3 regions of the Rahnella aceris genome follow, and region 3 is predicted to be linked to each of the others. Evidence: predicted binding sites of a transcription regulator. Region 3 holds the regulator's gene; each other region holds the start of a gene.
What was found. The regulator LexA, encoded in region 3, represses DNA repair genes until DNA is damaged. The targets are predictions, from matches to a motif close to TNCTGTATGTACATACAGNA.

Region 1 (10,399 bases), on a different contig from region 3:
GAACAGGTCATACTTTGCCACCTGCGCCAGACTGACGGATTTCAGCGGTTTGCTCAGCGCGTGCGGGCAGACGAAATACAACTCTTCTTTCATCAGCGGCATAAACCGTAATCCGTGAATTTCCCGGTTGCCGTAAATCACCGCCATGTCCATCCGGCCATTCATGATCAGCTCGCTGAGCGTGGTGCCGAAGTTTTCATTGAAATACAATACGATGCCCGGATATTGCCGGTGGACTTCTTCCATCAGCGGCAATGCCAGTTGCTGTGCGGCGGTGCCCGGCGCAAGCCCGACAGAAACGCTGCCCGAAAGCGCCAGCGCCGAGCCGTCAATCGCGCTCTGGGCCTGATCGCACTGGCGCAAAATGGCCTGCGCGTGGATATACAAAATCTTGCCCGCTTCAGTCGGCGTCACGCCGCGTTTGGTGCGGATCAGCAGTTGCTGATTCACTTCGCCTTCCAGCGTCGCGAGTTGCTGGCTGAGCGCAGGCTGCGCAATGTGCAGGATATCTGCGGCCTGAGTGAGGCTACCCACATCGACAATCTTGATAAAATATTTAAGGCGGCGGAGATTCACGATGGCATCCTCATCACGGAAACAAGTGGTGTTATAAGTAATGTGTATGAAGCAAGATGAGTGCCAACACGCACTAACAGGCTGATTTATGTCCGATATCCGGTTTTCCTTCTGATTTATCCGCCGATTTATTCACTGTATAGCCGGATGTTTTCTGCCTTTGCGCAGCCTCCCGAATAATGAAAATCCCCGCCTGCACTGCGCCGGTGCAAATTGCCTGATTTGCGCGTTCAGCCATTGTTTTGTGTTATGTCACCACAACAAAGCGCTATTGGTCGGCGCGGTCCGTTCCTCATTACTCTTTCCCCTGAAGTGCCTCATCGCTGTCCGTCTTTTTACGTTCGATAAAAACAATGGAACCCCAGGACCATGCCTGATATCGCCGATCGCTTAAAAAATGTCTCTGTTTCTGCCTCCGTCGCCATGACGCAAAAGGCCCGTGACCTCGCAGCCGCAGGCGTGAACGTCATTGCGCTTTCTACCGGTGAACCGGATTTTCCGACGCCCCCTCATGCCACGGAAGCCGCCTACGCCGCCGCGCTCGGCGGTGATACCCGTTATCCGCCAACCGACGGAACCCCGGCGCTGCGGGCGGCCATTGCGCGTAAATTTCAGCGCGATAACAACCTGAATTACGACGTGAGCCAGATCCTCACCGCAGGCGGCGCGAAGCAAATTATTTTTAACGCGATGCTGGCGACGATTAATCCGGGCGATGAAGTGGTGATCCCGACGCCGTCGTGGATTAGCTATGCGGATATCGTCAAATTCGCGGGCGGTATTCCGGTGCCGGTGGCCTGCCCGGAGGAGAACAATTTCAAGCCGTATCCGCAGGACATCGACGCGGCGATTACGCCGAAAACCAAGTGGCTGCTGCTGAATTACCCGAGCAATCCGACCGGTTCCGTGGCAACCCGCCAGGAATTGCAGGCGATGGGTGAGGTAATGCTGCGCCATCCGGGCGTGTGGATCCTGACCGATGACATTTACGAACATCTGATTTATGACGACGTGACATTTTATACGCTGGCCGAAGTGGAACCGCGTTTGCTCGATCGCGTGCTGACGGTCAACGGCGTGTCGAAAGCCTATTCCATGACCGGCTGGCGTTTAGGTTTTTGCGGCGGTCCGCAAGATCTGATTAAAGCCATGAGTAACGTGAACACGCAAAACAGCGGTGGCGTCACCACGCTCACGCAGGCGGCGGCGGTCGCGGTGCTTAACGGCCCGCAGGATTTACTGAAAGAGCGCGCCGAAATCTACCGCCAGCGCCGCGATTACGTGCTGGAGCGGTTAACGTCCGTGCATGAACTGCGCTGTCATAAACCGCAGGGCGCGTTCTATCTGTTCGTGAACATTGAAGGCTGCATCGGGAAAACCACCGCAGGCGGGCGTCACATCAATAGCGATGCCGATTTCGTGATGGCGCTGATCGAAGAAAAACACGTCGTCACCGTGCAGGGCGCGGCCTACGGCATGAGTCCGTATTTCCGCATTTCGTATGCGACCAGCATGGAAGTTTTGCAAGACGGCTGCGACCGGATAGCAGCGTTTTGTGCGGAGCTGAAGTCATAACGTCTGAGTCAGAACCATAAAAATCTATGGTCACCCCCGTTTTTGCAACGTTGATTTTGATTTATGATGGGCTTGCTTAAATCTATACGGCGTCTGATGGGCAACCTTACGTTGCCCGCGCCATGATGAAGTCCGCGCCTGCAGAACCTTAAAAAGCGGACGGCTTCAAAGAGCCATTTTTTATGTCAGGTTCATCCGCAGGTCGCTGTGCCGTTCATGTCATCAATAATCGGTCGTCGCAAAACCAGAAAGTCACTGCGTAATGCCTAAGAGCTAACAGTTCGTCCCTGTTGGCTCTTTTTATTGGATAAAAGCTGTGCGATGGGTTGTCACCGACCAGGCTATTCGGGCCAGTTTGTTGGCTAACCCGCAGGCCACTACGTTCGAGTGATGCCGCGAGAGCTGGGCCTTCACCTAGTCAGCCAGCCGCCCCTGATTGTGTTCAGGTCGTTGCATAAAAGCGCGAGCGCATAGAAGGTCGTGATGCGGCTTCGCAGATAGCCCCGGCATCAATGAAATCGTTCTTATTGCTTTTAACGAAGGGTCGGACAAACTGAGGAGAGATGAGCTTCACCTGATGCCCGAACTGGCTGATGTGCCGGGCCATAAAATGGGCGCCCGCACAGGACTCCATAACAACGGTAGAAGCGGCACAAGTAGAGAGAAAGGCGGTTAACGGGTTGCGGGAAAACTTCTTACGTAGCAATGCATTACCGTTTTTATCCTGAGCGTGGACATGGAACGAATGCTTGCCGAGGTCAATACCGATGAGCGTAACGTTTTGCATGATGATCCCCTTCAGAAAGAAAAACACCCTGTCAGCGTACCGCTCACAGGGTGGGGGTGACCATCTTATTAAACCGAAGCCACTGGCTTCGGTTTTTTGTTTGCAGCAATCTGAAATTAACGGTGAGCCAGCTCAGCCGTTTCTTCAGCATCCATCACCGCTTTATCCGTCTGTTTCAGCAACTGACTTGTGATAGTGCCTGCCGTCATTGAACCGCTGACATTCAGCGCGGTACGGCCCATATCAATCAGCGGCTCAACAGAAATCAGCAGGGCAACCAGCGTAACCGGCAGGCCCATGGCTGGCAACACGATCAGGGCTGCAAATGTCGCACCACCACCCACACCGGCAACACCGGCAGAGCTCAGGGTAACAATACCCACTAATGTTGCAATCCATACCGGATCAAACGGGTCGATGCCGACGGTTGGCGCAACCATGACGGCCAACATGGTTGGATACAGACCTGCACAGCCGTTCTGACCAATCGTTGCCCCGAACGATGCCGCAAAGCTGGCGATAGATTCAGGAATACCCAGACGGCGTGTCTGCGCTTCAACGCTCAGCGGGATGGTCGCGGCACTTGAACGGCTGGTGAAGGCAAAAGTCAGCACCGGCCAGACTTTACGGAAGAATTTCGCCGGATTAACACCGGTGAACGACAGCAGTATCGCGTGAACAACAAACATAATGCCAAGACCCAGGTAAGACGCGACCACAAAGCTGCCGAGTTTAATGATGTCCTGAATGTTCGAGCCGGCGACCACTTTGGTCATCAGAGCCAGTACCCCGTACGGGGTCAGTTTCATGACCAGACGCACCAACTTCATCACCCATGCCTGCAGGGTATCGATAAAGGCCAGAATGCGCGGACCTTTTTCTGCATCATCTTTCACCAGTTGCAGGGCGGCTACACCAACGAAGGCTGCGAAGATCACGACGCTGATGATTGATGTCGGACTTGCGCCTGTCAGATCAGCAAACGGGTTCTTAGGTATAAAGGAAAGGATCAACTGAGGCACGCTCAGGTCAGCCACTTTGCCGACATAGTTAGACTGAATTGCCGTCAGTCGCGCCGTTTCCTGCGTACCCTGTACCAGGCCGTCAGCGGTGAGGCCGAACAGGCCCGTCACGAAGATACCCACCAGAGAAGCGATCAGTGTGGTGAACAGCAGGGTACCGATGGTCAGGAAGCTGATTTTCCCCAGCGATGACGCGTTATGCAGTTTCGCTACCGCGCTCAGAATAGAGACGAAAACCAGCGGCATGACGATCATTTGCAGCAACTGGACGTAGCCGTTACCGACAATATTGAACCAGGTAATTGAGGTTTTTAGTACCGGATCATCGGAACCGTAGATCAGCTGTAAAGCCAGGCCAAATACGACACCCATAGCCAGACCCAGTAAAACTTTTTTTGCCAGGCTCCATTGCTTGTGGCGGGTTTGTGCCAGCAGCAAAAGCAGGGCAACGAAAACCACTACGTTAAGAACGAGCGGAAGATTCATACCAGACTCCAAACTTATAATTTTGATAAATGAAACGGGTGTTTCCGGAAAAGGACTGCACCATCCCAAAGCATTGGGGGGCAGAATATCAGTTTGAGGGTCCGAGCATTTATATCCAAAAGGAATTCATTATAACTTTTTGTTGGTATTTGTATTAATTTTCATCATATCGGCAATATTTCATGCTATTCAGATGAATAATTTCAGGATGTGATTAAAAAAGTCAGGATTTATTGCACCAATGATGGGCGTCCAGTCTGGCCAGAAAAGCGTCAGGCCGACCAGCATAAGGCAGAGCGTGCGCTCGAGTTGATTACCTTTCTGGCTGTTAATCAGCGGTAGCCGGAAACGCCATCGACAAGGCCAGAGCAGCGGCACTCCTGCAGGCGTCAGCATATCTGCCAGGATATGGCTCAGGTAACCGATAATCATGGCGTGGAAAGCATCAGCGGGGATCACCCAGTCATGAGGGAAATGAGTGCGTAGCAGGAAAATCCCTCCAGCCACCGCCAGCAAACTGTGAGTGAATCCACGGTGACCAAAAGCCCGGGCGATGGGGGCCGACAACCATTTGAGACGCTGGCCCAGCACCGATTTGGGGTGATCAATATCGGGCAGCAGACAGGTAAGCAAAGACCCTGGAATGATGTGCCACCAGTCACCATGCGCCAGTTCGGGAGAAAGCTGGGCCTTCTTAGCAAATACTGCACAGGCAATTGAGAAAATGAGATGGCCTTCCGCCGTCATGACGCGTCCGAACTGGATAACTGTTATTTTATCCAGTATAAGTGAAACTGTCACAATCTTGGAAGAGATGCCCTGTAACTAATTGTCAACGGACTGATAAAAAACAAAAAAGCGTATAAGAATACGCCTTTCTGGTGTCACTTATTCTGCCCTTAACGCGCGAGCCAACCACCATCGACGGCAATGGTGTAACCATTAACGTAATCAGAGGCTTTCGATGCCAGAAAGACTACCGGCCCCATGACATCTTCCGGCAGACCCCAGCGTCCGGCGGGGATTCTGTCGAGGATTTCTTTGCTGCGTTCTTCATCGGCGCGCAACTGTTCCGTATTGTTAGTCGCCATATACCCCGGCGCAATCGCATTCACATTGACGTTATGCTTCGCCCATTCATTGGCCATCAGTCGGGTCAGACCCATTACTGCGCTTTTTGACGCGGTATAGGAAGGCACCCTGATCCCCCCCTGATACGAGAGCATAGAGGCAATATTTATAATTTTGCCACCGTTACCCTGTTTGATGAACTGCTTCGCCACGGCCTGAGACATAAAGAACAGCGTTTTGCTGTTCACATTCATCACATCATCCCAGTTTTTCTCGCTGAATTCGATGGCATCTTCACGGCGGATAATACCGGCGTTATTGATCAGAATATCGATATGACCAAATTCCCCGACTGCTTTCTCGATCAGCTCAGGAATGCCTGTGATGGTGCTCAGATCAGCCCTCAGATCGAGAAAACGGCGGCCTAACATGGTGACTTTTTTTTCAGTTTCTTCAGGGGCGGAAACGTTAATGCCCACAATATCGCATCCCGCCTGCGCGAGACCCAGCGCCATGCCTTGTCCCAGCCCGGTATTGCAACCGGTGACGATTGCGACTTTGCCGCTTAATTCAAATGAACGGAGGATCATATTCAGAGTCTCTTTTGCAACGGCGCGTTCGCCATAAAAAATGAGTTGCTCTGCCGGTAAGGCAGAGCAAGGGGGAGTTAGCGCAGTTCGCTGACTTTGACGTGATCCATGTCATCGAATACCTGGTTCTCACCGACCATCCCCCAGATGAAGGTATAGTTTTTGGTACCCACTCCGGCGTGAATTGACCAACTAGGAGAGATGACAGCCTGCTCGTTGTGCACTAATAAATGACGGGTTTCCTGTGGTTGCCCCATCATGTGGAACACGGCAGTTTCCGCTTCCATATTGAAGTAGAAATACACTTCCATACGACGTTCATGGGTGTGGCAAGGCATGGTATTCCACAGGCTCCCCTCTTCCAGTTTGGTCAGCCCCATGGTCAGCTGACAGGTTTCCAGAACGTCGGGCACGATGAATTTATTGATGGTGCGGCGGTTGCTGGTAGCTGCATCGCCGATGGTCTGCGGAGAGGCTTCCGCCAGTGTGATTTTTTTGTTCGGGAAAGTCGTGTGTGCCGGCGCACTGTTGTAGTAGAACTTGGCCGGTCTGGAGGCATCAACGCTGCTGAACTCGACCCGCTTTGCCCCTTTGCCGACATACAACGCTTCTTCATGACCAATTTCATAGGTTGTACCGTCAACCACGATCAGACCCGGGCCGCCGATATTAATCACGCCGAGTTCGCGACGTTCAAGAAAATAGCTCACACCAAGCTGTTTACCGACTTCATCACCCACGGATACCGTTTTTTCAGCGGGCATGACGCCGCCGACAATGATGCGGTCGATGTGGCTGTAAGTCATGGTATAGGCATTTTTCTCAAAGATTTTCTCAATGAGGAATTCACGGCGTAATTCAGCGGTATCAAGCGTTTTTGCGTGGTCGCTGTGGATACTTTGACGAACTTGCATGTCGGTGCCTCTCATGAATGACGGTATTAAGGAGGACTTACCGGGCTAGTCTGACCGTTGCGTGGCAGTGACAGCGTACAGAAGCAGGAGAGCTCCCGGCTCGTCCTTGTTGCAGGAATCATAGGTTCATTGGCATGCGAATTCAATAAAAATGAAATAACGTTTTATTTATTTTATGAGTCAGTTCAAGATTTACGAAATTAAACGAAGCTTCAAAAATTGTGGCAGGAGAAATGCGTAGATAAGGTATATGGAAAGGAGAGAAAGCAGAGAAGGTGCGCAGCGGCATGAGCGGCTGCGCATAAATTTTAGCTGATGTGTGCCACACGCAATTCTTCGAGGGAAGAAAGTTTGACATCGGCAAGCGCCCAGCGTGGATCCACACTGTATTCATGGTCCGGCACCACCACCGAGCGCATACGCGCGGCTTTGGTGGCGATCATGCCATTAAAGGAATCTTCCAGCGTCACACAGTTGAGCGGATCAACCTGTAATTCTCCGGCAGCCAGCAGATAGACCTCAGGATGCGGTTTGCTGTAAGGCAGCTTTTCCGCTGAAACACGAACCTTAAAGAAGGAGTGTAAATTAAACATTTCCAGCACGGTATCGAGCATAAACAGCGGTGATGCCGACGCGAGACCAATCTTCAGCCCCTGATCACGGCAAAGCTCAAGGGCATGATTTACGCCAGGCAGTAACGGCCGGGTTTGTTCTACCAGTTCAATCGTGCGGGCAATAATCATTGAGGACACTTCTTCCTGACCCGGACCCTGCCACGGAAGCGCCTGATACCACATCCTGACCACCTGATCGATACGCAAACCTAGCGTATCCGGCAGCAAATGGCGCTGGGAAATATCAACGCCCAGGCGACTGAAAACGTCCAGCTCAGCCTGAGTCCATAACCGTTCAGAATCAATTAACAGACCATCCATATCGAAAATTGCTGCATTAACAGGGCGGACATAAGCCATGAAAGCGGACTCCCTCACAATAAATAGAAACCCACTTTAACATCGGTGGGAATGCAGGTGAAATCTGATGTGAAAATGGACAGGATGGACGTTCCCGGTACAGCGTTACGCTAACTGATTAAAACATTGGGCGGAGCAGGCTTTCTGTGGGTAAACTTAGCCGTTGCTTTAGGTATCCTAACAAGGGGAATTCATGACGTACCAACAAGCCGGACGTGTGGCAGTAATTAAACGAATTGCGGGATGGATCATTTTTATCCCTGCGCTGCTTTCTACGCTGATTTCTTTGCTGAATTTTATCAACGAGCACACTAAGACGGAGCAGGGCATCAACGCGGTCATGCTGGATTTCATCCACGTGATGGTGGATATGGTGAAGTTCAATACCTCGTTTCTCAATGTCTTTTGGTACAACTCACCGGTGCCAGCTTTAGGGCAGGGTTTCACCAGCGCGAACATCATGTTCTTCATTATCTACTGGCTGATTTTTGTGGGGCTGGCACTTCAGGCTTCCGGCGCGAGAATGTCCCGTCAGGTAAAACACATTCGCGAAGGGATCCAGGATCAGCTTATTCTGGAACAGGCGAAAGGTGCTGAAGGCCGGACACGTCCGCAAATTGAAGAGCGTATCGTGATACCGCGACACACGATTTTGGTGCAGTATTTTCCATTGTATATTTTGCCAATTATCATCGCTGTCATCGGCTACTTCATTTTGAAATTATTAGGATTAATGGCCTGATAATTTGACGACATATTTATAACGGGTTTCTGTGAAAATGAAAAATAAGGCCTGAATATTAACGTTTTCAGGTCTTATTTGTTCAGAGCTGAAATATTTATCCCGCTAACTGATATCTTCGTGTAACAGCCTTTCTATGGCGCGTTGCGCCACCACAAGATGCTGACCACCGAATAAATTACTGCGGTTAAGCAGGTAATATAACTGGTAGATCGGTTGCCTCGAAATGAAGTCGTCAGGGAGTGGCGTTATACTCTGATAACCGTCATATAATTGCGGCGGAACATTCGGATATAACGGCAGCATCGCCAAATCGCATTCCCGATCTCCCCAGTAACAGGCCGGGTCAAAAATCACCGGACCATCATCAGATAAGCCACAGTTATGCGGCCATAAATCGCCGTGTAAAAGTGAAGGTTGCGGCTGATGATTCTGCAAGCGGGCATGAACCATAGCGGTGATATCTTCGATATTACCAAATATCATCCCTTTTTCAGCAGCCAGTTGCAGCTGCCAGCCAATGCGCTGCTCGGCAAAGAAGGTAGCCCAGCGCCGTTGCCAGCTGTTGGGTTGCGGAACTGTCGCCAGTTCATTATCGAAATCCAGACCGAATTGCAGTTGTTCACTCCACTGATGCAATGCGGCAAGTTGCTGGCCTAAAACATAGGCATTATGTGCATCCAGAGGTTTTTGCGGGATATATTCGAGCAAGAGGAAACTGTAATCACGGTCGCTACCTACACCATAAACTTCCGGCACCCTGACGGTCTGGCTGCGCGCAAGTAAGGCCAGCTGATCGGCTTCAGCGGCAAAGATAGGCAACATTTCGCGTGCATTGCATTTCACAAACACGTTTCTGTCGCCGTAGCTCAGCCGCCATGCCGGGTGGATTTCGCCTCCCGGAAGCTCAACACGTTCGCGGATTTCAGCATTGCCTAAGTGTTCACTCAACAAACGATTGACGGCTTGCCACATGGTATGACCCCTTCTGACTGGCCAGATAATTCATTAAGTTAGCGTTTTTTCAGCTTCGAAAACCCGATCCGGCGCACGGCTGAATCAGATGATGATGTCAATTTATGCAATTTCTCAGATGTCTAAATAGAACGTATCATCAGCGGACAGATTAATTTAGGAATATGTGACATGAAACGGGTTTTATAAACGGAATTGTCTTATCGACATCCCTCTAACCCCTTTGTTTAACAAAACAATAATAATAATAGACGAAAAATATATTCAGGTGTTGGAAGAAGATGTATATGCTACATCTCGTCCCAGTCGCGAGAGAGATAACGTGAAACCAAACATTCTTTATTTGATGGCCGCGCTATTGCTGGCGGGTTGCGCTAAAGAAACACCGGTTCAGACGACGCGTTTTTTGAATCCATCGCCGCCACCTCAGCGCGATACTTCATTAATGCATCCAGGGCCTTATGGTGATGTTATTCACCAGGCGGCAAATACCTATGGCGTCGACGAAACACTTGTTAAAGCAATCATTCAGGTCGAATCTGGATATAACCCAACCGTTGTCAGCAAATCGAATGCGATTGGGTTAATGCAGCTAAAGGCCTCAACGGCAGGACGCGATGCCTACCGGATGAAAGGACGTTACGGTCAGCCCACGCCGCGTGATTTAAAAGATCCGGCGGTGAACAT
Region 2 (10,399 bases), on a different contig from region 3:
TCGCCGTGATAGCCGTTGCGCAGGGTCAGCAACGTCTGGCGTTTTTCACCGCGCGCCTGCCAGTATTGCATCGCCATTTTCAGTGCTACTTCAACGGCCACCGAACCAGAATCCGCCAGAAACACGCATTCCAGCCCGGCGGGGGTCATTTCTACCAGACGGCGGCACAACGCAACCGCCGGCGGATGGGTGATCCCGCCAAACATCACATGTGACATTTTTCCGATTTGTTCGATGGCCGCCTGGTTCAACTGCGGATGGTTGTAACCGTGGATTGCCGCCCACCAGGACGACATGCCATCAACCAGTTTGCGGCCATCAGCCAGCTGCAACATCACGCCGGACGCGGATTCCACCGGATAGGCGGGCAGCGGTTTGGTCATAGAGGTATACGGATGCCAGATGTGGCGCTGGTCGAATTCAATATCGGCGGGGGTCATAAACGAATCCTGAGGCGTAAGCTGTAAACTAAAAAATAATTTTAACGTTGACGGTAAACCAAAACAAATTAAAAATGGTTTACGGATTATGAAAAAAATACAACTGAACACTTTTTAAAGGAGTCGCAATGACTGCCCGCACCCACTGGACGCTGGAAAAAACGCAGGCTCTGTTCGATAAGCCATTCCTGGAGCTGATGTTCGAAGCGCAGCAAATTCACCGTCAGCATTTTGACCCGCGACAGGTTCAGGTCAGCACCTTGCTGTCGATCAAAACCGGTGCCTGTCCCGAAGACTGTAAATATTGCCCTCAAAGTTCCCGTTACAAAACCGGGCTGGAATCTGAACGTCTGATGCAAGTCGAGCAGGTGCTCGAATCTGCCCGACAGGCGAAAGCCGCCGGTTCAACCCGTTTCTGTATGGGCGCGGCGTGGAAAAACCCGCACGATCGTGACATGCCGTACCTCGAGCAGATGGTGCAGGGCGTGAAAGAAATGGGCATGGAAACCTGCATGACCCTCGGCACGCTGAACACTACGCAGGCACAGCGTCTGGCGCACGCCGGGCTGGATTTCTACAACCATAACCTTGATACCTCGCCGGAATTTTACGGCAGCATCATAACGACCCGCAGCTATCAGGAACGCCTGGATACGCTGGCGGAAGTGCGCGGCGCGGGCATTAAAGTCTGTTCCGGCGGCATTGTGGGGTTAGGTGAAACCGTCAAAGACCGCGCCGGTTTGCTGATGCAACTGGCAAACCTGCCGGTGCCGCCGGAAAGTGTGCCGATCAACATGCTGGTGAAAGTGAAAGGTACGCCGCTGGCGGATAATGACGATGTGGATCCGTTTGATTTCATCCGCACGATCGCTGTCGCGCGCATCATGATGCCGCAATCTTATGTGCGTCTGTCTGCCGGACGTGAGCAGATGAGTGAGCAGACCCAGGCGATGTGCTTTATGGCCGGTGCCAACTCCATCTTCTACGGCTGCAAACTGCTGACCACGCCAAACCCGGCAGAAGATAAAGACCTGATTCTGTTCGGCAAGCTGGGGCTTAACCCGCAGTCATTTGAAACAGAAATGGGCGATAACCAGCAGCAGGCCGCGCTTGCCGAGCAGCTGGTCCACGCCGATACCGATCAGTTCTACAACGCTGCGGTATAACCGGTGAGCTGGCAAACGCGGATCAACGACGCGGTGGCGGCGCGCAAACAGGCGGCGGCATTTCGTGTACGGCAGCCGAATGAGGGCGGCAGTGCGCGTTTTCTGACGCAGGGCGGGCGGCGTTATCTGAATTTTTCCGGTAACGATTATCTCGGCCTGAGTCAGGACGCTGAGGTGATCGCCGCGTGGCAGCAGGGTGCGGCTAAATACGGTGTCGGCAGCGGCGGTTCAGGACACGTCACCGGTTACAGCGAGGTGCATGCCGCGTTTGAGCAACAACTGGCGCAGTGGCAGGGATATCCGCGGGCTTTGCTGTTTATCTCCGGTTTTGCGGCGAATCAGGCGATTCTCGCGGCGCTGATGCAGGCTGAGGATCGCGTGCTGGCTGACAAACTCAGTCACGCGTCTTTACTGGAAGCCGCAGCCCATGCACCTTCGCAGTTGCGGCGTTTTCACCACAATCAGCCGGATTCCCTGCAGCGCCTGCTGGAAAAACCGGTAGCCGGTGAAACGCTGGTGGTGACCGAAGGTGTATTCAGTATGGACGGCGACGCCGCGCCGCTGGCTGATCTGCATAACTTGTCCAAAGCGCACGGTAGCTGGCTGATGGTCGATGACGCGCACGGTGTGGGCGTTACCGGTGAAGAAGGGCGCGGCAGTTGCTGGCAACAGGGCATCCGGCCGGAACTGCTGGTGGTCACATTCGGAAAAGCTTTCGGTTGCAGCGGCGCGGCGGTGTTGTGTGATGATGCTACCGCCGATTACCTGTTGCAGTTTGCCCGCCATCTGATTTACAGCACGTCGATGCCCGCCGCGCAGGTGTGCGCGTTACAGGCTGCACTGGCACGAGTCCGGCAGGATGACGGTCTGCGTGATAAACTGGCCGCCAATATTGCCCGTTTTCGCGCGGGTGCCGCCGGTTTGCCGTATCCGCTGACCGGTTCACAGACGGCGATCCAGCCGGTGATTGTGGGTGAAAACCAGCCCGCGCTGGATCTGGCATCCACCTTGCGCGATCGCGGATTGTGGGTCAGCGCCATCCGTCCACCGACGGTGCCACCGGGCAGTGCGCGGCTGCGCATTACTCTGACAGCGGCGCATGAGCCGGAAGATATCGATTTTTTGCTGGAGTCCCTTCATGGGTGCAGTCACTGAATTAGTGAACAAACAAGCGGTGGCCGATGCGTTCAGTCGCGCCGCCATCAGTTACGAAAACGCCGCACAGTTGCAGCGTGATGTGGGTGAGGAATTACTGGCGCTGGCAGCGCCGTATCTGCAAGACGCCGGCAAGATTGTCGTCGATGCGGGCTGTGGCACCGGCCACTTCAGCCGTTACTGGCGTGCGCAGGGTAAAAATGTCATTGCGCTGGATCTCTCTGAGGGCATGTTAAATCGCGCCCGTGAGCTGGATTCTGCTGATGAATACGTGCCGGGCGACATCGAACGTTTGCCGTTTGCCGACAACTCTGTCGATATCTGCTTCAGCAATCTGGCGGTGCAGTGGTGTAACGCACTGCCACGCGCACTGGAAGAAATGCACCGCGTCACCCGCAACGGCGGGCTGGTGCTGTTTTCCACGCTGGCAGAAGGTTCGCTCAATGAGCTGGCCGCGGCATGGATGAAGGTCGATGGCCGACGTCACGTGAATCAGTTCCTGACGCCGGACAAAATCGCCGAAGCCTGCGCGCCGTATCGCCATGATGTGACCTTCAGCGATCATGTTGCTCAATTCCCCGATGTGATGTCGCTGCTGCGCTCGCTGAAAGGCATCGGTGCGACGCACATCAAAAATGGCCGCCTCGGCGGTCTGGGCGGGCGTGAACGTCTGCAATTGCTGGACAAACACTATGCCCGCCGCGACGGCATCCTGCCGCTCAACTACCGGCTGGTCTACGGCATTTTGCAGGTCGAAGAACTTATCCCACGCTGATTTACTCCTCCCCCTTCGCAGGGGGAGGGAGCCAGAACCAACACCAGGCTTTTATTAAAATAAATCATGAAACAAAAATACTTTATTACCGGCACCGACACTGAAGTCGGTAAAACCGTCGCGACCACCGCTTTTTTGCAGGCTGCCGCGCAGGCAGGACACAAAACAGCCGGATACAAACCGGTGGCATCCGGCAGTGAAATGACCGGCGAAGGCCCGCGCAACAGTGATGCGCTGGCGTTACAGGCTTACAGCACCGTCGGGCTGCGTTATGACGAAGTGAACCCCTGCACCTTTATCGAACCGACTTCGCCACATGTCGTCAGCGAACTGGAAAAACGGCCGATTGATCCGCGGGTGCTATCAGACGGATTACGTCATCTCGAACCGCTGGCGGACTGGGTGGTGGTGGAAGGCGCAGGCGGCTGGTACACACCGCTGACGGCAGATTATACCTTTGCTGACTGGGTTATCGCCGAGCAGTTGCCGGTAGTGTTAGTGGTAGGCATGCGGCTGGGTTGCATTAATCACGCCGTGCTGACGGCGCAGGCCATCACACAAAGCGGGTTGCATCTGGCGGGCTGGATAGCTAACGACGTACAGGAAACGGGGAAGCATCATCAGGCATACATGGATACGCTCACGCGTATGCTGCCTGCGCCTTTGCTGGGCGAGATCCCGTACCTGAGTGCCGGAACTGACGTTAATTTGGGACAGTATCTTCATCTTAACCGTCTCACGGCATGAGACGTCAGACGGTCAGATAATTTTTGACTAATGTATCGTCAAGCTGCGCCAGTGTGCCTTGCGCGATGTTGCGTCCGCCGTCGACCAGGCAGAACCGGTCGGCAACGCTGCGGATGAACGGCAGTTTATGACCGACCAGCAACAATGTCAGGCCGAGATCACGGTTCAGGCGGTGAATGATATTGCCCATGTTTGCCGCCATCGATGCGCTGGTGTGCTCGGTCGGTTCATCCAGAATCAGTAATTCAGGTTCCTGAACCAGCGCACGACTGATTGCCAGTTGCTGCTGCTGGCTTTCATCGAGCTCACCGGCTTTGCGCGCCCCCATCTCCTTTAATGTCGGAAACAGGTCATACACCTCTTCCGGCACGCGACGGGTCTTATTCCGGCTGGCCATCATGGCGATTTGCAGGTTTTCATCGACGCTCATCTGCGAAAAAATCTGCCGTCCCTGTGGCACATAACCGATCCCCATTTGGGCGCGGCTTTCGACCGGCAAATTCAGCAGACTTTGCGGCTCTTCGTCACGCGACTGCCAGGAGATGGCGCCGCTTTTCACCGGAAGATGCCCCATGATGCAGTTCACCAGCGTGGTTTTTCCCACGCCATTTCGCCCGATCAGGCAGGTACATTGACCGCGGTACAGTTCGAGATTGATATCCCACAGAATATGTTTTTGCCCATAATACTGATTAACTGATTTTACACTTAACATCAGACCTCCCTCCCGCACGGAGCCTTCCGCTGAACTTCATTTTGACGGCCACTGTCATATTTCTGACATTTATGTTCCGCTGTTAATGCCCCAACGCAGAATTTAATTCCGTTTGTTGACGGCTAATCTGACAGCATCAATTACAGATAAATCCCCCTTAATCAGTGATAAATGGGGTTAAGTGGCATTTCCTTGCGCTAAAAATGATTTTTCCTGCCTGAAAGCAGGGGAATTCTCATTTTTTATGGCGGGGCGAAAAAAGCAGTTCCGGCTGTCGCAACCTCCACATGCAGAGACGTTGCAACTCTCAGGCCAAGTTTGTAAAAACGGTCAGGGAAAGAGAAGTTACAGGGGTGTTAACAGGCGCGCCGCTGATGATTTCGGATTATTCATTAGCATTTCTGGGGTTTTTGAGATTACCCCATAAGGAGTAGTCCACGGTGACCTGCACTTTGCCAGTGCCGTCTTCACTGTTTTTGGTGCAAACACATGGACAAACGTGAGCAAAAAATTCTGGTGAGATGCACTTTTGGTTTTTGCAAGAAACATCAGCCCAGAAATTTAGGCAAAATAGGCATAAATAAGGAGATAAAAAAGATAAAAAATAACTAAAAAAGACCTTTCAGACTCACGGAAGGCAAAATTCAGTTTTTTACCAACTCCCGCAGCGCGGGGCGTGCTGGGACTTATCCACTATTCCTGTGGATAACCTTGTGCATGAGAGTGAGAAAAGTTGCTACAGACGAGTCAGCATGCGGGTTCCGCTTAGTTTGCCCGTATTCGCAGCTTTTTAATGATACTGTTTTTAATCAACGAGTTAGTTAAAAGCAATACAGCCGTAATTCGTTCGTCATAGTTGTGTCAATCTTCGTCAACCTGTGGTCAGAAAATGGAGGGAATGCGGATTTTGGGAAAAAATGTCATCTGATGGTGAGAATTCTCATTCGTCATATCCTAAAAAAGTGCAGCATCGACAGCACGTTAAAACGCCAACACTTTTTATCGATTGGAAGCTGGTTTTATATACAGTATTATAGCGAAGGTAAAATCAGGGCTGGCAAAAATCGCGAAGTCTTTCATACTATTTTTCCGCAAACTGTTCACCCGTTCAGCGCGCACGGCCCTATGCATTCCCATTTCAGTCAGGTAGCCCGTCATGAGTAAAGAGTTCAAACTGCATTCCGAATTTAAACCGTCAGGTGACCAGCCTGAGGCAATACGCCGTCTGGAAGAAGGGCTGGAGAACGGACTGGCGCACCAGACATTGCTCGGGGTAACCGGTTCAGGAAAAACCTTTACCGTGGCGAATGTGATTGCGGATCTGAACCGTCCGACGATGGTGCTTGCCCCCAACAAAACGCTGGCCGCACAGTTATACGGCGAGATGAAAGAGTTCTTCCCGGAAAACGCCGTCGAATATTTCGTCTCTTACTATGACTATTATCAGCCTGAGGCGTATGTTCCGAGTTCCGATACCTTTATCGAAAAAGACGCCTCGGTGAACGAACACATTGAGCAGATGCGTCTTTCTGCCACCAAAGCGCTGCTCGAACGGCGCGATGTCATTGTGGTGGCCTCTGTTTCTGCGATTTACGGTCTGGGCGACCCGGACTTATACCTGAAAATGATGCTTCACCTGACCAAAGGGATGATTATCGATCAGCGTTCGATCCTGCGTCGTCTGGCGGAACTGCAATATGCACGCAACGATCAGGCTTTCCAGCGCAGTACTTTCCGCGTGCGTGGCGAAGTGATTGATGTGTTCCCGGCGGAATCGGACGATCTGGCGCTGCGCATTGAGTTATTTGATCAGGAAGTTGAACGCCTTTCGCTGTTTGATCCGCTGACAGGCCAGGTGCAGCATGAAGTGCCGCGTTTCACCATCTACCCGAAAACCCACTACGTCACGCCACGCGAACGTATTGTGCAGGCGATGGAAGAAATTAAAGTCGAACTGGCGGATCGCCGCAAAGTGTTGCTGGCCAACAACAAATTGCTGGAAGAACAGCGCATCAGCCAGCGTACGCAGTTTGATCTCGAAATGATGAACGAGCTGGGTTATTGCTCCGGTATCGAAAACTACTCACGTTATCTGTCTGGCCGCGGGCCGGGCGAGCCGCCGCCGACGCTGTTTGATTATTTACCGGCTGACGGCCTGCTGATTGTCGATGAATCGCACGTCACCATTCCGCAAATCGGCGGTATGTACAAAGGCGACCGCTCGCGTAAAGAAACGCTGGTGGAATACGGTTTCCGCCTGCCTTCGGCGCTGGATAACCGCCCGATGCGCTTTGAGGAATTCGAAGCCCTGGCGCCGCAAAGTATTTATGTCTCGGCCACGCCGGGCAAATACGAGCTGGAGAAATCCGGTGACGATGTGGTCGATCAGGTCGTGCGTCCGACCGGTTTGCTGGATCCGATCATCGAAGTGCGACCGGTAACCACGCAGGTTGATGACCTGCTGTCTGAAATCCGCAAGCGCGTGGCGATTAACGAGCGTGTGCTGGTCACCACGCTCACCAAGCGTATGGCCGAGGATCTGACTGAGTATCTGGAGGAACACGGCGAGAAGGTGCGTTACCTGCACTCTGATATCGATACCGTCGAGCGCGTCGAGATTATCCGCGATTTGCGTCTGGGGGAATTTGACGTGCTGGTCGGCATCAACTTACTGCGCGAAGGGCTGGACATGCCGGAAGTGTCGCTGGTGGCGATTCTCGATGCGGACAAGGAAGGCTTCCTGCGTTCTGAACGTTCGCTTATCCAGACCATCGGCCGCGCGGCACGTAACCTCAACGGTAAAGCGATTCTGTACGGTGATAAAATTACCAATTCAATGGCCCGCGCCATTGAAGAAACCGAACGACGTCGCGCCAAACAGGAAGCGTACAACCTCGAAAACGGCATCACGCCGATGGGGCTGAACAAGAAGATCTCCGACATCCTGCAACTCGGTCAGCCGAAAACCAAAAAGAACAAAGACAAACGCGATGCCGAAGCGGCGCAAACCTTCAAATCGCTTACGCCGAAAGCGCTGGAGCAACGCATCAAAGAGCTGGAAAGCAAGATGTATGCGCACGCGCAAAATCTGGAATTCGAAGAGGCGGCCAACACGCGCGACGAGTTGCATGCCCTGCGTGAGCAGTTTATTGCGATTTCGTAACGAGAAGGGTGGTAGACTGCGCGGCTTAAAAATCATGACCCAGACATTTTAACGAAGAGCGAGCCAATGACTGATACACCACAAAACCCTGGCGCAGCGAAAGATCCGCTGCACGGCGTCACGCTGGAAAAACTGCTGACAACGCTGGTGGATAACTTTGGCTGGCCGGCGCTGGCCTCGCAGGTGAATATCAACTGCTTCAAAAGCGACCCGAGTGTGAAATCCAGCCTGAAATTTCTGCGCCGCACGCCGTGGGCGCGTAAGGAAGTGGAAACGCTGTATCTGGATTTCATTGAAGGTCATCTGCGCCCGGATATGACCCGCAGCAAGCGCCGCACACCGCTCTCAGCACAGGCTCCGCAAAAGCCAAAAGTCAGCACCGCCAAACCGGCTGCCGACAGCCCGTGGAATAACCATCCGCTGGTGAAAAAGTAATTTAGGCGCATTTCATTCTGTTCATTTGAGGGGAAGGATCGTGTCAGAGCAACATGTTCTTATCGTGGTGGATATGCAAAACGGGGTGTTCGCTTCCCCGCGTTATGACCGCAGCGGACGGGCTGAGCGCATTAATCAGCTGATTGACCGGGCAGGGCGGGTTATTTTCATTCAGCACGCTGAAGGTAAAATGACCGAAGGCAGCGAATTCTGGCAGATATTACCGGAATTGCATCAGCCGGAAGGCGCGATTTCTGTGACTAAAACCGCCTGTGATTCCTTCTACCGCACTTCACTCGATAACGTTCTGCAGGAACTGAATGCGACCCGTTTTACCCTTTGCGGTTGTGCAACGGATTATTGCGTAGACACCACCATCAAAATCGCTGCCAGCAAAGGCTATGCCGTGACGGTTGCGTCAGATGCGCACACTACCGGCGATCGCACACACGCGACGGCGCAGCAACTGATCGGGCAGCATAATGAAGTGTGGCGTGAGTTATCTGTGCCGGGAAATCCGGTAACGGTAAAAACCACTGCGGAAATCCTGGCTGACTGGCAGTAAATTCAGTTTTCGGACGCAAAAAAGGCCGCATCGCGCGGCCTTTCTTATATCTGATGTTTACCAATCAGATCATTTTTTGCAGCGCCTCTTCAATCGCCATGCGTAACATGTCGCGGTCATGACGATAGGGCACATCACTGGCTTCGAGCGGGCTTTGAATAATCAGATGTTCAGTGGCACTTCCGCCGATTTTGACTTTCGGCCCGACAATCGCGGCATCGGCGCGGCGGCCGATGCGTTTCTCGATCATATCCAGTTTGTCGTCCAGCGTCAGCGACGCGGCGGCGACACTCAGTTCCTTCCCCAGATTTCCGATATACACGATATGCGCCCGGCTGCGGCGCAGCGCGGTTGTCAGATCATTCATCAGTAACAACGGCATCAGGCTGGTAAAGAAACTCCCCGGCCCGATCAGGATCAGATTTGCCTCAGCAATGGCCTGTAACGCTTCGCGCGTGGCCGGCACCTGAGGTTCCAGCCGCAGTTCTCGCGGGATCAGCGTCAGTTTATCGACGTTGACTTCGCCGTGAACCGTTTCACCATTGGCATCAATGGCCGCCAGATCGACTGGCTGTTCTGACATCGGGATCAGTTCTGCGTCGACTTTCAGCAGGCTTCGTACCAGATTGATCGCTTCGAGCGGGCGCACGGTGAGATGATCCAGCGCGCGCAGCATCAGATTGCCAAGATTATGGCCATCCAGCTCGCCCTGGCCGCTGAAACGGTATTCGAACATCGCCGACGCCAGACTCGGTTCGGTGATCAGCTGATTCAGGCAATTGCGCATATCGCCCCAGGCAATGCCGCCAACGGAACGGCGGATACGGCCAGTCGAACCGCCGTTATCGGTGGTCGTCACAATGCCGGTCAGGCGCGGACCCAGCAGCGAGAGTGAAGACATCACACGGCCCAGCCCGTGACCTCCGCCTAATGCCACCACCCGGTCGAGGTCTGCTAATGTTCGGTTGCGCATGGTTTTCCTTTCAAATGGGGAGCGGCGGGTTTACATCGTTTTCTGCGGCGGATTTTACCTAATTTTGCAACAAGATGTTATCCCTTCACGCCACTCTCAGGACATTAAAAACCGGGCAGTTTCAGCGTTGAAAATGCAGCCTTTTGTCGTAAAAAATCGTTATGTATCAAAATGCATAACGAAAAACCATCTTGGCGTTCAGGACTTTGCGGCGTTAGAATATCCCCCGTTACCCCCGTATTCATTCTCGATCCGCTATGGACGG
Region 3 (10,399 bases):
CAGCGTAATCGGACGTGAACCGCCGCGCAGCATGGCCTGAATGGTCATGGCCAGCGTGCCCGTTTTCGGCTCCAGCAGACGCCCGGTTCGCGAACGCCCCCCTTCCACAAAGTATTCCACCGAATAACCGCGGCTGAACAGTTCGCCCAGATATTCACGGAAAACCGTCGAATAGAGCTTGTTGCCTTTAAAGGTTCGACGAATAAAGAACGCACCCAGACGGCGGAAAATCGGGCCAGCCGGCCAGAAATTCAGGTTGATACCGGCGGCAATATGCGGCGGTACCAGACCCTGATGATAGAGCACGTAAGACAGCAGCAGATAGTCCATGTGGCTGCGGTGGCAAGGCACATACACAATTTCCTGACCGTCCAGCGCTAACTGGCGTACACGCTCGGCATTATTAACGTTGATGCCTTTGTACAAACGGTTCCACGTCCAGCTCAGCACACGGTCAGAGAGGCGCACGGCTTCATAAGAGAAGTCAGCGGCAATCTCTTCCATCAGGGCGATGGCGTTTTGTTGGGCTTTTTCGTGGGAAATTTTCTTGCTGCGGGCTTCGTCTTCAATCGCTTTCTCAATGGCTTTTGAGGCCAGCAATTTATTGAATAAATCCTGACGTGCCGGAAGGCGCGGACCAACCGCAGCCAGACGCTGACGGGAGAAATGCATCCGCGCCACACGTGCCAGTTTTTGAGCAATCGTCTTATCTGTGCCGTGTTCCGTCGCCATATAACGCAGGGAAACGGTATTGGAGAAACGGACGAAACTGTCCCGCCCCAGCCACAGCACAGCGAAAAATTTCTGGATACCGTTCAGCACGCGCAGATGCGGCGTGTCGTCCTGACCTTCACGGCCCGGTGCACGACCAAACATTACCGACACCGGCAACATCTGAATGTCTAAATCCGGATTATTGCGGTGCAAATCAAGGTAGTCGTGGAACAGCTTTACGGATTCCTGCTTCGGCGTGTAATAAGAGAATACGCGCGGGCCTTCGGCTATAAAGACATGGCTTGGTAGCAGGGTGCCGTCAATTTCCAGCGGAATAAGAGGATCAGGCAGATTCTGCGCCAGACATTGCGCACGCAACGTCAGCAAATCGGCTTTGGAATTATAAGGTAATACGTACAAAATCGGCCGCGTCGGGTCTAAATGCAACTCGGTAACCGGATCTGAAGGTATGACCTTGCTCTTTACCAGCAATGAGAGTGGTAAATTCAATAATGTGTAATAAAGTCTACGCCAACCTGACATAAAAACGTGAAGCCTCTTGTTAGCAATTTCGCCGCAAGGATACCAGAAAGATCCGTGGAGATCTGTGGTCATATAAAAGCTAAAATGCTGCAAACACTCTAAGGATCAGTACCCGAAATGGCGAACCAAGTCACCGGATTTACCCGAATTTATAAAGCGGCCGGCTATTCCTGGAAAGGATTCAAAGCGGCATGGCAAAACGAAGCGGCATTTCGCCAGGAGGCCAGCGTCGCTATCCCGTTAATTTTGCTATCTTTCTGGCTTGATGTCAGCACCATTGAACGTATCCTGCTGGTGGGATCCGTCGTGCTGGTCTGTGTCACGGAGTTGCTCAACAGCGCGGTGGAATGTGCAATAGACCGCATCGGGCCTGAGTTTCATGTGCTTTCTGGTCGCGCAAAAGATATCGGCTCTGCTGCCGTACTTCTGACCATCATATTGGCGATTTTTGTCTGGGTCAGCATCTTTTGGTCGCGATGGTTCTGATTTGGAATCTGCATTCCAGGAATCAACGTTATGCCCTGTTTTTATTCAATCTTAGGTTTTCATTGACCGTTTAGCTGTATATACTCACAGCAAGACTGTATAAACAACCAGGGGGCGGAATGAAAGCTTTAACGACCAGACAACAAGAGGTCTACGACCTTATTCGCGATCATATCTCCACCACCGGTATGCCACCAACCCGCGCAGAGATTGCATCACGTCTGGGGTTCCGTTCTCCCAATGCGGCGGAAGAGCATCTTAAAGCGCTGGCGCGTAAAGGTGTTATTGAGATTGTTTCCGGTGCATCACGCGGCATTCGTCTGCTGATGGAAGAAGAAGAAGGTTTACCGCTGATTGGCCGCGTTGCCGCCGGTGAACCGCTGCTGGCGCAGCAACATATCGAAGGGCACTATCAGATCGATCCGGAAATGTTTAAGCCGAGCGCCGATTTCCTGCTGCGTGTCAGCGGTATGTCGATGCGTGATATTGGTATCCTTGACGGCGATCTGCTGGCCGTGCATAAAACGCAAGACGTGCGTAATGGTCAGGTTGTGGTGGCCCGTATCGATGATGAGGTCACCGTGAAACGCCTGAAAAAACAAGGCAGTGTGGTGCAGTTATTGCCTGAGAACAGCGAGTTTCAGCCGATCGTGGTGGATTTGCGCGAGCAGAATTTCAGCATTGAAGGCTTAGCCGTAGGTGTTATCCGCAACGGCGACTGGATCTGACCTTCGTACTTCGAGCTATCTCTGCGTTGGCTGCCTTCGCAACCCCGGTCACATACTTGTGTATGCTCCCGGCGTTCGCTTAGTTGCCGCCTTGATATAACGCGAATTACTCGGTCAGATATGACTAAGTCAGAAATTGCTGTGTCAGATAGACAAGACTAAAACTAATTGAATATGGATGGCGGCGGCCTCTGGCATCCATGTGAATTCAAAGAGAAATGCGTTTCTCTCATCATCGCCCCTTTCGGGGCGATGTCATTTACAGGCATAACCTGAACCTCCGGCATGAGATTCTCTATGCAACATCATTCCCTGCGACACACACTCAAAAACACCTTTTTAAGCCCTGCCGATAAAGCGCTCTGGATGCTGGCATTGCCGATGATTTTTTCCAATATCACGGTGCCACTCCTCGGCCTGGTGGATACCGCAGTGATCGGTCATCTCGACAGCCCGGATTATCTCGGCGGCGTGGCTGTGGGTTCGATGATCACCACTTTCCTTTTTATGCTCTTACTGTTTCTGCGGATGAGTACCACCGGCATGACCGCTCAGGCGCTGGGCGCGAAAGATAATCAGCTTCTGGCGCGTGCTTTTGTACAACCCTTCCTTCTGGCTGTACTGGCGGGCGTCATTATTGTGGTATTCCGTCATCCGCTGATGGAGCTGGCGTTTCACATTGTCGGCGGCAGCCAGCCCGTGCTTGAACAGGCGAGGCTGTTTATCGAAATCCGCTGGTTCAGCGCCCCGGCTTCACTGGCGAATCTGGTGATCCTCGGGTGGTTGCTCGGCATTCAGTACGTTCGCGGGCCGGTGATTTTGCTGATTGCCGGGAATTTGCTGAATATCATTCTGGATCTGTGGCTGGTGATCGGGCTGGGCTGGAACGTGCGTGGCGCAGCCATGGCGACGGCAAGCTCCGAGTATTTCACGCTACTCATCGGGCTGTATTTCGTCTGGCGGGTGATGAAACGACGCGGTATCACCGGCGCAGAAATCACCTCCGCGTGGCGTGGTAATTTGCGCCGTCTTCTCGGGCTTAACCGCGACATCATGCTGCGCTCATTACTGTTGCAGCTTTGCTTTGCATCGCTGACCGTTCTGGGCGCGCGGCTGGGCAGCCACATTGTGGCGGTCAACGCCGTGTTGATGAACCTGCTGACATTTACCGCGTTTGCACTTGACGGTTTTGCTTATGCTATCGAAGCGCATTCCGGTGAGGCATTCGGTGCCCGCAACCGCGAAAAACTGCTGAATGTCTGGCATGCCGCGTGTCGTCAGGCCGGGCTGGTTGCGCTGTTTTTTGCTCTGATTTACGCGCTGGCGGGTGGGGCGATCATTGATGCGCTGACATCATTACCGGAATTGCGTGAGCTGGCGGACCGATATCTTGGCTGGCAAATTATACTGCCGCTGGTGGCTGTCTGGTGCTATTTGCTTGATGGCATGTTTATCGGCGCAACGCGTGGGCGGGATATGCGAAACAGCATGCTGGTGGCGGCGCTGGGGTACGGGCTGACATTGTTCACTTTACCGCTGCTGGGCAATCATGCGTTGTGGCTGGCGCTGACGGTATTCCTCGGGTTACGCGGGATTTCACTGGGCTGGATATGGCGTCGTTACTGGCGGCATGACACATGGTTTTCGTCTCCGTCGCACTGATTTTTCAGCTATTTTCAAAGAAATAAGCGCAGCTTTGTCGTTATTTCATGCTTTAGATTAATCCTAATAGTGGTTTTTATCCCTGTTTAAGGAGGATTAATCGAGATTCTCTACTAACCTTTAAAGTGTTAAGGACGAGCTGCAAGACGAAATGCAGTTCATAAAACCCAAGGTAACAGGAGATATTTTATGAATAAGGACCAAGCCGACGGTAACTGGAAGCAGTTCAAAGGGAAAGTGAAAGAACAATGGGGCAAACTGACTGATGACGACCTGACAGTGGTTGAAGGTAAACGTGATCAGTTAGTCGGTAAAATTCAGGAGCGTTACGGCTATCAAAAAGATCAGGCCGAGAAAGAGCTCAATGAATGGGAAACCAAAAACAAATATCACTGGTAAGACGCGACTCCCCCTCGCGTGCCAGTGACGGATCCTGAGATTTAGCTGCTCCTACCCGGAACGCTTCAGGATACGGGTACACGGATGTACCCAACCTCTTCTCTGTACAAAACATCCTCCTCTTACGAGTCACCTTCAAAACCTTAAAACCCGATCATTCAGCGTTTTTTCACCACAATACTGTGGTCGTGATCGCAATGGTCATGGCTGTCGCAGGTTTCTACTACTTTGCATTCTGCACATAAGCCATGCGCTTCAACGACGGAATGGCGAAGCTCAAATCCGGATTCTAATGACAGTTTTGCCAGACGCTCTTCAATGCCGTCGGTGGTTTTTTCGGTAACTAACCCGCAGCGGTCGCAGATAAACAGCGCAGAAGTATGGCTCGGCTCTTCAAAATGATGGCAGAGAACATAGCTGTTTGCGGATTCAACACGGTGAATAAATCCCTGTTCCAGCAGAAAATCCAGCGCCCGGTAAACGGTCGGTGGTTTCGCCTGAGGTTCGCTTACGCGCAATAGATCCAGCAAGTCATAGGCGCTGATCGCACCGGGTTGTTGCGTCATCAGGCGCAGTACTTCCAGCCGCTGCGGCGTCAGGCGAACATTGCGCTGCTGGCAAAGTTCTTCAGCTTGTGAAAGTAATTTTTCCGGATTATTCAGGGTCATAGCAACGGTCTCTGAGCGCAGATTGGAATGAATAGGCCACATCATGCGACCACCGATGATTTTATCATGCTTGCACCAAAACGACGAATTATGCGCCATTCAGATGTGATGCAACGTCGGCATCCGCCTGCTCAGCGGCACAAGATGCCGAATCTTTGTTCTGTGGTATAATCAGCGATTACCTTCCCTCTGGCGCGAAGCGGGGGGAGCGTCACGAACCCCTTCAGCGAATGTCAGGCCGATGTCAGAAACTCAACACGTAATGCCCCAGACCACTCCCTTTTCCGCCCAGCGTTTTTCCGTTGCGCCGATGCTCGACTGGACCGATCGCCACTGCCGCCATTTTCACCGGCTGATGACCGGCCAGACGTTGCTGTATACCGAAATGGTCACGACCGGCGCCATTATTCACGGCAAAGGGGATTATCTCGGGTTTGGCGATGCAGAACATCCGGTGTCTTTGCAGCTTGGTGGCAGCAATCCGGCTGATCTGGCGCATTGCGCAAAACGGGCGGAAGAACGTGGTTATGACGAAATTAACCTCAACGTCGGTTGCCCGTCAGATCGCGTGCAGAACGGCATGTTTGGTGCCTGTCTGATGGGTCAGGCGTCGCTGGTGGCTGACTGCATCAAAGCCATGCGCGACGTAGTCTCAATTCCGGTCACGGTTAAAACGCGAATCGGTATTGACGATCAGGACAGCTACGAATTTCTGTGTGATTTCATCCGTCAGGTTTCAGAAAACGGCGGTTGCGATACCTTCATTATTCATGCGCGTAAAGCCTGGCTTTCGGGCCTCAGTCCGAAAGAAAATCGTGAAATTCCGCCGCTGGATTACCCGCGCGTATATCAGCTCAAGCGTGATTTCCCGCACCTGACCCTGGCAATTAACGGCGGTATCAAAACCCTCGAAGAAGCCAAAACGCACCTGCAATATATGGATGGCGTGATGGTGGGGCGTGAGGCTTACCAGAATCCGGGCCTGTTGCTGAATGTGGATCGCGAGCTGTTCGGCTCTGATGCGCCGCTGAAAACCGGGCCGGATATTATCCGCGCGCTGTATCCGTATATCGAAGCGGAACTGAGCAAAGGTACTTACCTCGGCCACATTACCCGCCATATTCTTGGTCTGTTCCAGGGGGTGCCGGGCGCGCGTCAGTTCCGTCGTCATCTGAGTGAGAATGCGCATAAAGCCGGCGCGGGCATTGATGTGGTCGAACAGGCGTTGCAGATGGTTGCTCAGCCGCAGGAAGTGGTGGCGCAGGCATAAAAACAGGGTGAGTAAAATCGCTATCTGTTAGTCAAATTTACTATCTTTTCGCAGGCCATTCGTGCCTGCGAATTATTTTTTCCTTATCATTCAATCAATTATTTATCCCATCACACTGGCATGTTTCTTGTAATGGTTAATGCGTGTTTGGACGCTACGTCTTATCGCACATGGCTTATTAAGGAGCACCTGATGCTGGAAATTCTCTTCGTGCTTGGTTTTTTCTTTATGCTGATGCTGACCGGCATTTCTTTACTGGGTATGGTTGCGGCGCTGGTCGTGGCATTTGCTCTGATGATGTTGGGTGGGTTTTTGGCGATTGTTGTAAAAATGTTGCCGTGGCTGCTTTTGGCCGTGCTTGCGGTCTGGATTTACCGGACATTTTTCCGGCCTGATGAGCCAAAATACCGTCGCCGTCGCTTGCCGTAATAACAGCTTCACTTTATCGGTTTTCGTAACTGCATGAAATAATGGGGATTGCTGACTGTGTTCTGAGCGCAAAAAAATGTAACCGTTGCAGTGATAACTTTTGCTTATGTGCTAGCGATCACAAGCTGGGTCAGAATGTGCGGTCAAAATGCATAAATCATATTTTTTAACATGGGTGACTGTTAGGATGGAATTCATTGGCAGCCAGCAGGCTGTAAACCGAATTCATCAAGTCCGCTGAGGCACACAATAGTCGCTTAAGTGACATCGCCCTGTGGATTTACCCGGCAGTACCCTACAGCAGTACCCGTCTGAAATCAGAGGTCGTCTGAGTCAGGCAGTAAAAAAGGCTTTCACAACTGTGAAAGCCTTTTTTGCATTGGTTCAGGGAAACTTTTATGGGATGAGCAGACTTGAACCCTGTGTCACGCGGCTTTCCAGCGTTTCATGCGCGCGTTTTGCCTCGGACAGTGGGAATTTCTGCGCGTCACTGACATCCACTTTTATCGCGCCACTGGCGATCATTGAGAACAGCTCGCTGCTCGCCTCCAGCAGTTCTTCACGGTTAGTCACGTAACCATTCAGGGAAGGGCGCGTCACAAACAGCGAACCTTTTTGATTGAGTATCGCCAGATCCACACCTTTTACCGGGCCGGACGCATTGCCGAAACTGACCAGTAAACCGCGACGTTTCAGGCTGTTTAACGATTTTTCAAAGGTATCTTTGCCGACGGAATCGTAAACCACACCGACTTTTTCGCCGTTCGTCAGTTCCGCCACGCGGGTCGCGATATCTTCTTTCTGGTAGTTAATGGTTTCCCATGCACCGGCCTGTCTGGCGCGTTCGGCTTTTTCATCAGAGCCCACGGTGCCAATCAGTTTTACGCCCAGCGCTTTCGCCCACTGGCAGGCAATCAGGCCTACGCCACCGGCTGCGGCATGGAAAAGAATGGTTTCACCGGCCTGTACTTCATGGGTTTTGCGCAGTAAATAATAAACTGTCAGCCCTTTAAGGAAGGAGGCTGCGGCCTGCTCAAAGCTGATCGCGTCCGGCAAAAGGGCGATTTTTTCCTGTGGTACGTTATGGAATTCGCTGTAAGCGCCGGGCGCGGATTGTGCGTAAACCACACGATCGCCAGGTTTGATGTCCGTTACGCCACTACCGACTTTACTGACTATGCCTGCCGCTTCCGTGCCTAAACCCGCCGGAAAACTGGCCGGTGCGTACAGACCGCTGCGCACATAAGTATCGATATAGTTGATACCGATGGCTTTATTCTCGACCTGGACTTCGTCTGCCTGCGGATCTTGTGGCTGATAATCAACGTATTGCAGAACGTCCGGGGTGCCTGTTTCAGAAAACTGGATGCGCTTTGCCATGTTTTTTCCTCGTGATGGAGTCTGATTTCAACCCTAGGCTAAATGTCAGGGACAATCCAGATTTTCGGCACTAAGGGTTAATACCCTTTTGAAATGGTTTATACTGTCGCGCGAGTCAGGCTCCGATTTTTGGAAACCCGACGCTCATAAAACAGGCGCTTAGAGCAGGAAATAATCCACAGATGGCAGCAAAAAAACCGACCAATCAACAGAACGAAAACCGCGATCGCCAGATGGAAGGGTTGAAACTTCCGCCGCATTCGCTGGAAGCTGAACAATCCGTTCTGGGCGGGCTGATGCTGGATAACGAACGCTGGGATAATGTGGCCGAACGGGTGGTCAGCAATGACTTCTTCAGTCGCCCGCACCGCCTGATTTTTACCGAAATGCAGCGTTTGCTGGAAATGAGCAAACCAATCGACCTGATCACGCTTTCCGAATCGCTGGAACAGAAAGGCGATCTGGATTCCGTCGGCGGTTTTGCGTATCTGGCAGAGCTCTCTAAAAACACCCCCAGTGCGGCGAACATCGGCGCTTACGCTGACATTGTGCGCGAACGTGCTGTTGTCCGGGAAATGATCTCCGTCGCCAATGAAATTGCCGACGCGGGCTATGATCCGCAAGGCCGCAGCAGCGAAGACCTGCTGGACTTAGCCGAATCCCGCGTATTCCAGATTGCCGAAAGCCGCGCCAGTAAAGACGAAGGTCCAAAAAGTATCGACCGTATTCTGGAAAGCACGGTCTCCCGTATCGAAGAGCTGTTCCAGCGCCCGCATGACGGCGTAACCGGCGTTTCAACCGGCTATGCTGACCTCGACAAGAAAACCGCAGGCTTGCAAAAATCTGACCTGATCATTGTGGCGGCGCGTCCGTCGATGGGTAAAACCACTTTTGCGATGAACCTCGCAGAAAATGCCGCGATGATGCAGGATAAACCGGTCTTAATCTTCAGCCTTGAGATGCCCGGCGACCAGATCATGATGCGTATGCTGGCGTCGCTTTCGCGCGTCGACCAGACCAAAATCCGTACCGGCCAGCTCGATGATGAAGACTGGGCACGTATTTCCAGCACCATGGGGATTCTGCTCGAAAAACGTAACATGTATATCGATGATTCGTCCGGGCTGACGCCAACCGAAGTTCGTTCGCGTGCGCGACGTATCTTCCGTGAGCACGGCGGCCTGAGCCTGATCATGATCGACTACCTCCAGCTGATGCGCGTTCCGGCGTTGTCTGATAACCGTACGCTGGAAATTGCCGAAATCTCCCGCTCGCTCAAAGCGCTGGCGAAAGAATTGCAGGTGCCGGTGGTGGCGCTGTCGCAGCTTAACCGAAGCCTGGAGCAACGTGCGGATAAACGCCCGGTCAACTCCGACTTACGTGAATCCGGCTCCATCGAGCAGGACGCCGACTTAATCATGTTCATCTATCGTGATGAGGTCTATCACGATAACAGTGAAGAAAAAGGCATCGCGCAAATCATCCTCGGTAAACAACGTAACGGCCCGATCGGTACCGTCCGCCTGACCTTTAACGGTCAGTGGTCGCGGTTTGATAACTATGGCGGCCCGCAATACGACGAGGATTAACTTCCCGGGTTTTGAATTTATCCCTCCCCTTTCACAAGGGGAGGCTAGGTGGGGTTTGGTTCTCAGCCTTGCTATCAGAAACTCTCAAATTCATGCAAAGGACTTAAAATGAAAGCGGCTACGGCTGTCATTGATCGCCGCGCTCTGCGACACAATCTGCAACGGGTGCGTCATCTGGCGCCACAAAGTCGTCTGGTTGCGGTAGTGAAAGCAAACGCTTATGGGCACGGTCTGCTGGAGACGGTGCATAGCTTGCAGGACGCTGATTATTACGGCGTTTCCCGGCTTAGCGAAGCGCTGATGCTGCGTAAAGCCGGTGTGGTAAAACCCATCCTCCTGCTCGAAGGTTTTTTCTCCGCCAGCGAATTACCGTTGCTGATTGAACATCAGCTTGATACCGCTGTTCACAGCCTCGAACAGCTTGATGCGCTGGAAAGTGCTGACCTCGCGCGTCCGCTGAATGTCTGGCTGAAAATCGATACCGGTATGCACCGTTTGGGCGTTCATCCGGCACAGGCCGATGCATTTTAT

Region 1: a site for LexA is predicted at 5,212-5,231, ahead of GW591_RS08850 (metal-dependent hydrolase). Genes of this name have one in related genera too.
Region 2: a site for LexA is predicted at 6,010-6,029, ahead of uvrB (excinuclease ABC subunit UvrB). Genes of this name have one in related genera too.

The regions. Positions count from the first base shown of each region.
Region 1 is NZ_JAADJV010000001.1:1,950,931-1,961,329, reverse strand. It holds gene nac (nitrogen assimilation transcriptional regulator NAC) at 1-576, opposite strand, end outside; gene GW591_RS08865 (pyridoxal phosphate-dependent aminotransferase) at 946-2,151, shown strand; partial or broken gene GW591_RS08860 (IS110 family transposase) at 2,618-2,938, opposite strand; gene GW591_RS08855 (L-cystine transporter) at 3,055-4,446, opposite strand; gene GW591_RS08850 (metal-dependent hydrolase) at 4,636-5,193, opposite strand; gene kduD (2-dehydro-3-deoxy-D-gluconate 5-dehydrogenase KduD) at 5,346-6,107, opposite strand; gene kduI (5-dehydro-4-deoxy-D-glucuronate isomerase) at 6,185-7,021, opposite strand; gene hxpB (hexitol phosphatase HxpB) at 7,330-7,995, opposite strand; gene GW591_RS08830 (YniB family protein) at 8,189-8,737, shown strand; gene GW591_RS08825 (fructosamine kinase family protein) at 8,843-9,712, opposite strand; gene GW591_RS08820 (transglycosylase SLT domain-containing protein) at 10,035-10,399, shown strand, end outside.
Region 2 is NZ_JAADJV010000001.1:2,246,730-2,257,128, reverse strand. It holds gene bioA (adenosylmethionine--8-amino-7-oxononanoate transaminase) at 1-440, opposite strand, end outside; gene bioB (biotin synthase BioB) at 569-1,606, shown strand; gene bioF (8-amino-7-oxononanoate synthase) at 1,610-2,761, shown strand; gene bioC (malonyl-ACP O-methyltransferase BioC) at 2,745-3,536, shown strand; gene bioD (dethiobiotin synthase) at 3,603-4,283, shown strand; gene GW591_RS10265 (ABC transporter ATP-binding protein) at 4,288-4,998, opposite strand; gene uvrB (excinuclease ABC subunit UvrB) at 6,155-8,161, shown strand; gene GW591_RS10255 (VF530 family protein) at 8,228-8,596, shown strand; gene GW591_RS10250 (isochorismatase family protein) at 8,637-9,161, shown strand; gene GW591_RS10245 (gluconeogenesis factor YvcK family protein) at 9,226-10,134, opposite strand; molybdenum cofactor riboswitch at 10,398-10,399, shown strand, end outside.
Region 3 is NZ_JAADJV010000002.1:652,352-662,750, reverse strand. It holds gene plsB (glycerol-3-phosphate 1-O-acyltransferase PlsB) at 1-1,257, opposite strand, end outside; gene GW591_RS15395 (diacylglycerol kinase) at 1,375-1,743, shown strand; gene lexA (transcriptional repressor LexA) at 1,863-2,471, shown strand; gene dinF (MATE family efflux transporter DinF) at 2,769-4,133, shown strand; gene GW591_RS15380 (CsbD family protein) at 4,323-4,532, shown strand; gene zur (zinc uptake transcriptional repressor Zur) at 4,691-5,200, opposite strand; gene dusA (tRNA dihydrouridine(20/20a) synthase DusA) at 5,463-6,470, shown strand; gene pspG (envelope stress response protein PspG) at 6,663-6,899, shown strand; gene GW591_RS15360 (quinone oxidoreductase) at 7,296-8,279, opposite strand; gene dnaB (replicative DNA helicase) at 8,462-9,868, shown strand; gene alr (alanine racemase) at 9,977-10,399, shown strand, end outside.